DNA from 3 places in the Desulfobotulus pelophilus genome. Region 3 is predicted to be linked to each of the others. Evidence: predicted binding sites of a transcription regulator. Region 3 holds the regulator's gene; each other region holds the start of a gene.

Region 1 (2,269 bases), on a different contig from region 3:
GTGATGCCATAAAAAACAAGTATCCATCCCCTCAGTCCGGCCAGCTTCCCTTGAACATATGGGATGCTTTTTCCTTTTCCGCAAGCTGCTTCAGCCTGTAGCCCGTGTCTCTGAGTATACCATAGAGTACACCACAGCCGACATCTTCGCGTTCCTCATCTCCCTTATCCGCAAGGGCCAGCATCTGATCAGCCAGTACAAGGGTTTTTTCTATGTTTTCATTACAGGCTTTCACCATTGGTCTCCAAGCGCCGCTCTGGGGCTGACTGTATTGGAATACTGTAACACGCCTCTGCCGACTTGCAACATCCAGTCAGTACTTTTTGTTTTTTCACCTATTCATGATTCATGCCACAGCAATGTCTCTTACCAGCCACAAGGGTGATGGGGCTTCTTCTCTGCGGAAGCCATCCTTTTCTCACTGTTTTTTTCTCACCGACCATCTGTGACGCGCAGAGTGAATAAATGCTCTTATCAGGAGTTTGCTTTTGAAATAACAAGAAAAAAGCACTGTATCAAGATACCATATGATACAGTGTTGTCCGCGGCACACTTTTATGGGCAATAAATCGGGAGCTCAAAAAGCATTTCAAGACAAAAACCTGTAAAATCAATAAAAACAGAGACGCCTCAAGCTCTGGCACTGAATATGCATTATGATTAAACGCAGACAGAAGACGAAACAAGCTCACCCCGAAAGGAGGGAATGCTTATGCTGGCCATAGAAGAACTGAAAAACAATTTACATCTTCTCAATGAAATAGACTGGGAACTCACCCCCGAAGATGCCGTAAACCTCTATCTGGAGTGGGGTGGCATATGGAAGCCGGGAGGCCTGCGCTATTCCGTACGGGGCAAACACGATAAATCCTTTTATTTTACGGTCAATACCTGGGAAGATACACCGGTGATTTATCTCATACGAAGAAACTCGGAAGAAGCCGTTGAACTTGCCAGAATCCCCCTGCCTCCGGGACTGAAAGAAACCTTTCTTGAATCCATAGGCCACAACAGAGGAGTCTATGCACTGGAAGGTGAAGTTAAAGACTGGCTTCAGAAAAAGCTGTATCACTGAAACAGTTGCCGTTGATTACCATGACCTTTACACATTTTATAATGCTATCCCACAGCACCTCCTGCTCAATCCGCTTCTTTCCTCCCGTCACCTGAGAGACCGGAGACTCCTCGTCCGGTCCCCCTCCTGAACCAACTCCGGCAGTCCTGAAACTGCCGGAGTCTCATTTTTTAATTCTGATGATTCATGGTTCAAAAGCCCTCTCTTCAGCCATGATTACCGCACATGACTATCCAAACGAACCTTCTCCTTCTTTCTTTTTTACCGGTAATATGGGGCTGGGCGTAAGGCTCTCCCTTGACTTTTTATGCCGACTGTAGAAGAAAACCTGAAGCCGGGATTGCCCTGTCTCTTGCAAACGTACCCGACGGAAACCCCTTACAGCCCCGCTCCGCATACCCCCTGCTGCGGATGTCCCCTGCTTCCGGAGATTCTATGACACCAGCCTTCTTTTCCGTTATTTCCCTTGATGAAGCCCTGAGGCTTATCTCCCTCTTCCCTACCATGGAGACCGAGAAGCAGCCCGTATCCGAAGCTCTGCATCGCATTCTTGCCGAAAGTGCGGTGGCCGGAGAAGATGTTCCCGGCTTTGACCGCTCCACACGGGACGGCTTTGCCCTCCGCGCAAAAGATACGTTTGGTGCCTCGGAAAGTGCCTCCCCTCTCTTCACCCTTGTAGGACGCATTAAAACAGGCGACCACCCACCCTTTTCCATAGGACCGGGGCAGGCAGCGGCCATCGCCACAGGAGCCATGCTTCCCCAGGGCGCAGACAGCGTAGTCATGATTGAAGATACCACCCCCATTGACGACAGCCTTGCGGAAATTCACAAATCCGTTGCACCGGGTACCCACGTCATCCGTAAAGGAGACGATGCCCGTCCGGGGCAGCTGCTCCTTGCACAGGGAAAACGGCTGCGACCCCAGGACCTGGGATTTCTGGCAGGATCTGGTTTCACCGCGGTCAGGGTTTTTAAAAAACCCGTGATAGCCATCCTTTCTACGGGCGATGAGGTCCGCCCTCCCGAGAGCAGACTCAATCCGGGTGAAATACGGGATATCAATACCCGAACCCTTGCGGCCATGGTTAGCGAACAGGGAGCTGTCCCCCTTGAACTCCCCATCGCAAAGGATGATGAAGCAACACTCCTACAGGCACTGCAGCAGGCACTGGATGCCTCCGACGTCGTTCTT
Region 2 (2,269 bases), on a different contig from region 3:
TTTACCGGTAATATGAATGATCCGAATGGTCCCGTCGGGGCGGGAGCCAGCGTGGAAATTCTTTCCATGATGCCGGCCCTTACCTTTGGTGCGGCCCGGGCGGTAAATGAGAAGCTCTCCGTGGCCGCAGGGGCAAGGCTTATTTATGGTTATCAGTCCACACAGATTGATGTACAGTCCGCAGGTCTTTTCGGCAGCAAGGATACACTTTATGATGCGGAATGGTCGGCTCTGGGCGGGCTTCTCTTTGTGAGCGTCAATTATCAGCCCGTTGAAAGACTGAACCTTGCCTTCATGATCGAGTCCCTTGCTCCCATGGACTGGGAAGTGGATGTGAAAAAGGATCTTTCTCAGGGCAATTTCCTCTCTCAGGCCTCCGGTTATACGGATAAGAGAAGCTTTCGCTTTGATGAGCCCACTAAAATATTTCTGGGAGCAGACTATGCTCTCACGGACAGACTGAACATGAATGGTATGTTCATCCTGTACTTGCCCATGTGGGGGGAATACAAGAAACCAGCGCCGTCCACCTTTACCGGTCAGGTTTTTGTGCCGAATGAAATCAAGTATGATCTGGATCCGGGCTTTGAAATCGGTGTGGGTGGAGATTACAAAATTTCGGAGAATACAAGGTTCAGTGCGGGCATAGCCTACGCCTTCCTGAACTATGATGACAAGTATCAGTCGGAGGCCTTGTACAAGAATAATTTCATTAATCTGGGTACGGGTGTGCGGACCCGAGTGAACAATCACTTCACCATCGGTGTCGGTTATATGCGGAATGTGTATTTTGATGTGAAAAATACCGCAACGAGGGATCATGAGGGTAATTTTCATGAAACCACTTACAAAAGACCCGATGCCCATGTGCTGGCCTTCAGTCTTGAATATAGCTTCCGGTAGCCGTCCGCTTGCCTGTGTTCATGTCTGAGCCTCTTCCTCCGGGGATGAAGGGACAGCTTCGGCTGTCTCTTCTTTTTTTTTATCCTTCCTTTTTTCCGCAGGCTTACCTCTGGATGGGTGTGGTCGTTTTGTGCAGTGCTATGTTCATTTTGTGTATGGGCGGTGCGAAGTGCTACCCTTTCCCCTGAGGAAAGCATGCGCCTCTTTTTTATGAAAGTATAGTTTTTAATTTTAAATGTTTATCTGTGTTTTGCCTGCCGCTTCTGCCGTGCACATATTTTCTCTGGCACACATCCTGCTTAAGGCCCTGTTCCGGTTCCCCGTGAACAGGGAAACCCTTATTTTTACCCATCCTTCCGCAAGACCCGGGTCTTACAATATTTTAAGGCCCCGCCATAAAGGAGAAAAAAAGCCCATGCAGAGAATACTGGATTGCCGCCTTCCCCTGCTTGCCTGTCTGCCCCAGAAAGTTTTCAACCTCCGTTACATGGAAAGCCTGCACAGGGCAGGGGGCCTTCCGGTTCTGGATGCGGAGTTCATGGACACAGAAGCCGTTCTTGGGGCAGGCAGGACGCTGGATGAAAAAAATATCCTCTTTGCCATCCGGGTTCCCCTTTCCCGAAAAGACCTTCTGGAAAAGCTTAAAAAAAATCCCCCCCGATATCTGGAAGCCCTCATTTTTTCCTATGATTTTGAGGATGCCTTAAAGAATCTGGATCTGAAAGCCTGGCCGGTCAAGCGCCTTCTGGAGCTGAAACACACGGGCCATGGCCCGGAGCTTTCCCGCATGGGCGTTCATGGGCTGGTGCTGAAGGGCCTTGAGGCCGGAGGTTCCGTTTCCCGCCACACGGCTCTCATTCTCATGCAGGAGTATCTGGAAACAAGTGATCTTCCCCTTTTCATCCACGGGGGTGTGGGCATGCACACGGCAGCGGGGTTTTTCAGTGCAGGAGCCAGCGGCCTTGTGCTGGATGCCCAGCTCTGGCTTTGCCGGGAATCCCCCCTTGGAGAGAATTTCCGCAAACTTCTGAACGGCATTGAGGATCTTGACACCCTGCTGCTGGAAGGCCCGGAAGGCTCCCGTTACCGCTTTTTTGCAAGGCTCGGCACCCGTTTGGCCCAGGATCTGAAAAAACTGGAGCCCCGCTTTGTGCTGGGTGCGGATCAAAAAAGCGAAGAAGCCCGCATCCTTTCTGAAACCCTGAAGGAAAAAATGGCGGATCTTTCCGATGGGGCTGCGGAAAGTGTGCAGAGTCTTTTCTATCTGGGTCAGGATGCCGTGTTCGCAAGGCATTTCCTTCGCAGGGGCGAGGGTGTGGAAGCCATGATCCACGGGCTTTTTGAGGAAGTGAGAAAAAGCCTTGCC
Region 3 (2,269 bases):
TGTACATGCGGGCGCGGTACGGAATCGGCTACCTGCCTCAGGAGGCATCCATATTCAGGAAGCTTTCTGTAAGGGATAATATTCTCATCATCCTTGAAAATCTTAACATGGGCCGATGGGAACGCAACCAGAAAGCAGATTCTCTGCTGGACGAACTCGGCATACGCCACCTGGCTACCCAGCCAGCAACGGTCCTTTCCGGCGGAGAACGCAGAAGGCTTGAAATTGCCCGGGTCCTCTCCACAGATCCGGCCTTTGTTCTTCTGGATGAGCCCTTTGCAGGCGTGGACCCCATGGCTGTCAGCGACATCCAGGGCATCATTGCCTATCTGACCCAGAGGGGTATTGGTGTACTTATATCTGATCACAATGTACGGGAAACTCTGGGGGTCTGCGATACAGCATTCATCCTGCATTCCGGTAAAGTTGTGGAGTCGGGCTCGCCCGAAGCCATTGCTTCCAGTCCCGTAGCCCGAAAAAACTACTTAGGAGACGGATTCCGGTTATAAAATGGCCATAGAACTCCGACAACAGCTTAAACTGACCCAGCAACTTGTCATGACACCCCAGCTGCAGCAGGCCATCAAACTGCTACAGCTTTCCCGGCTTGAACTTGTGGATGCCATCCAGCAGGAACTGGAACAAAACCCTGCCCTTGAGGAACGCATGGAAGCCCCTGAGCCGGAGACCCCGGAAACCCCGGAATCTCCTGCTACGGAAGAGGGTCTCAAGGAAGTGGAAATCGGGGAAACCGTCAGTCCTGAAACCGACTGGGACAGCTATCTGGATGAGTACAGCAGTGCCGGCAGGGTTCACTTTGAATCCGAGGAAAAAGACGGCCCACGCTACGAGAATTTTGTTTCCGGCAAGGAGAGCCTGCATGAACATCTGCTCTGGCAGCTTTCCATGGCGGAAACCGATATCCGTACCCAGCAGATTGCCAGCCTCATCATCGGAAACATCAACACAGACGGCTATCTCGATGCCACCCTGGAAGAAATCATTGAGGTATGCAACTGTCCCGAAGCAAAGGTCGGCAAAACCCTCTCCCTTGTCCAGTCCTTTGACCCTGCAGGCGTAGGAGCCCGTAACCTTAAGGAATGCCTGCTGCTGCAGACAGAACGACTCGGCATCCACTCAGAAATTGTTGAAAAAATCATCTCCCAACATCTCAAGCATCTTGAGAACAAAAATTTTAAAGCCATTGCCAAAAGCCTGAAGCTTCCCATAGAAACCATTATTGCTGCCGTCGCCGTCATTCGGTCGCTGGAACCCAAACCCGGCCGGGAGTATCATAATGAAGCCCCGGTTTATATTACACCGGATATCTATGTATACAGACAGAATGATGACTTCATTATAACCCTGAATGATGATGGTTTGCCAAGGCTGCATATCAACCCATATTATAAAAAAGCCATGCGCACCGGCGAAAAAATATCCGGGGAAACCAAAGATTATCTTCAGGAAAAAATGCGCTCCGCCTCGTGGCTGATCAAAAGTATCCAGCAGCGCCAGAAAACCATCTATAATGTAATGGAAAGCATTGTACGCTTTCAGAGGGACTTCTTTGAAAAAGGCATTACCCATTTAAAGCCCATGGTACTGAGGGATGTAGCCCAGGACATACAAATGCATGAATCCACCATCAGTCGGGTTACAACCAACAAATATGCCTACACACCACAGGGTCTTTTTGAGCTCAAGTATTTTTTCAACAGCTCCATAAACAGAGTTGAGGGAGAAGCCCTCGCATCGGCCAGCGTCCTTGAAAAAATCAAGCAGCTGGTGGAAAGCGAACATCCGCAAAATCCTTACAGCGATCTGAAACTAGCAGCCATTCTTGAAAAGGATCATAATATCCGCATTGCCAGAAGAACCATTGCCAAATACAGGGAAATTCTAAAAATTCTTCCCTCCAGCAAACGCAGACAGTACTGAGTCATATCAGTCGCAAACAGCATTGATCCTGCCGCAGAAACCATATCCGGCAGCGGCAGGACAGCCATAGAGGACTTCGAACCAAACCCACCAGGGAGGCCCATCATGAAGACAGCAGTGACCTTCAAAAACATCGAACCCTCGGAAGCACTCAAAGACTACGCCGCCAGCAAGCTTGCCCGGCTGGATAAACAATTTGACAGCCCGGCAGAGGCACAGGTAGTTTTATCCGTGGAAAAAATCCGTCACATTGCAGAAGTGCGCATAACCTGTGACCGTCTTAATCTTCAGGCTACGGAAGAAACGGAAAACATGTACGCAGCCCTTG

What was found. Region 3 encodes sigma-54, which starts transcription at its own class of promoters, with help from an activator protein. Its sites were predicted from a motif close to TNTGGCACANTTTCTGCTNT; they were not measured.
Region 1: the regulator sigma-54 is predicted to act here: its motif matches at 637-656, upstream of OOT00_RS04105 (DVU0772 family protein).
Region 2: the regulator sigma-54 is predicted to act here: its motif matches at 1,186-1,205, upstream of OOT00_RS14625 (type I polyketide synthase).

The regions. Positions count from the first base shown of each region.
Region 1 is NZ_JAPFPW010000003.1:95,091-97,359, reverse strand. Features, by position in the region: gene OOT00_RS04110 (hypothetical protein) at 32-238, opposite strand; gene OOT00_RS04105 (DVU0772 family protein) at 713-1,075, shown strand; gene OOT00_RS04100 (molybdopterin molybdotransferase MoeA) at 1,511-2,269, shown strand, end outside.
Region 2 is NZ_JAPFPW010000025.1:12,321-14,589, reverse strand. Features, by position in the region: gene OOT00_RS14630 (OmpP1/FadL family transporter) at 1-903, shown strand, start outside; gene OOT00_RS14625 (type I polyketide synthase) at 1,319-2,269, shown strand, end outside.
Region 3 is NZ_JAPFPW010000002.1:38,075-40,343, reverse strand. Features, by position in the region: gene lptB (LPS export ABC transporter ATP-binding protein) at 1-509, shown strand, start outside; gene rpoN (RNA polymerase factor sigma-54) at 511-1,941, shown strand; gene hpf (ribosome hibernation-promoting factor, HPF/YfiA family) at 2,047-2,269, shown strand, end outside.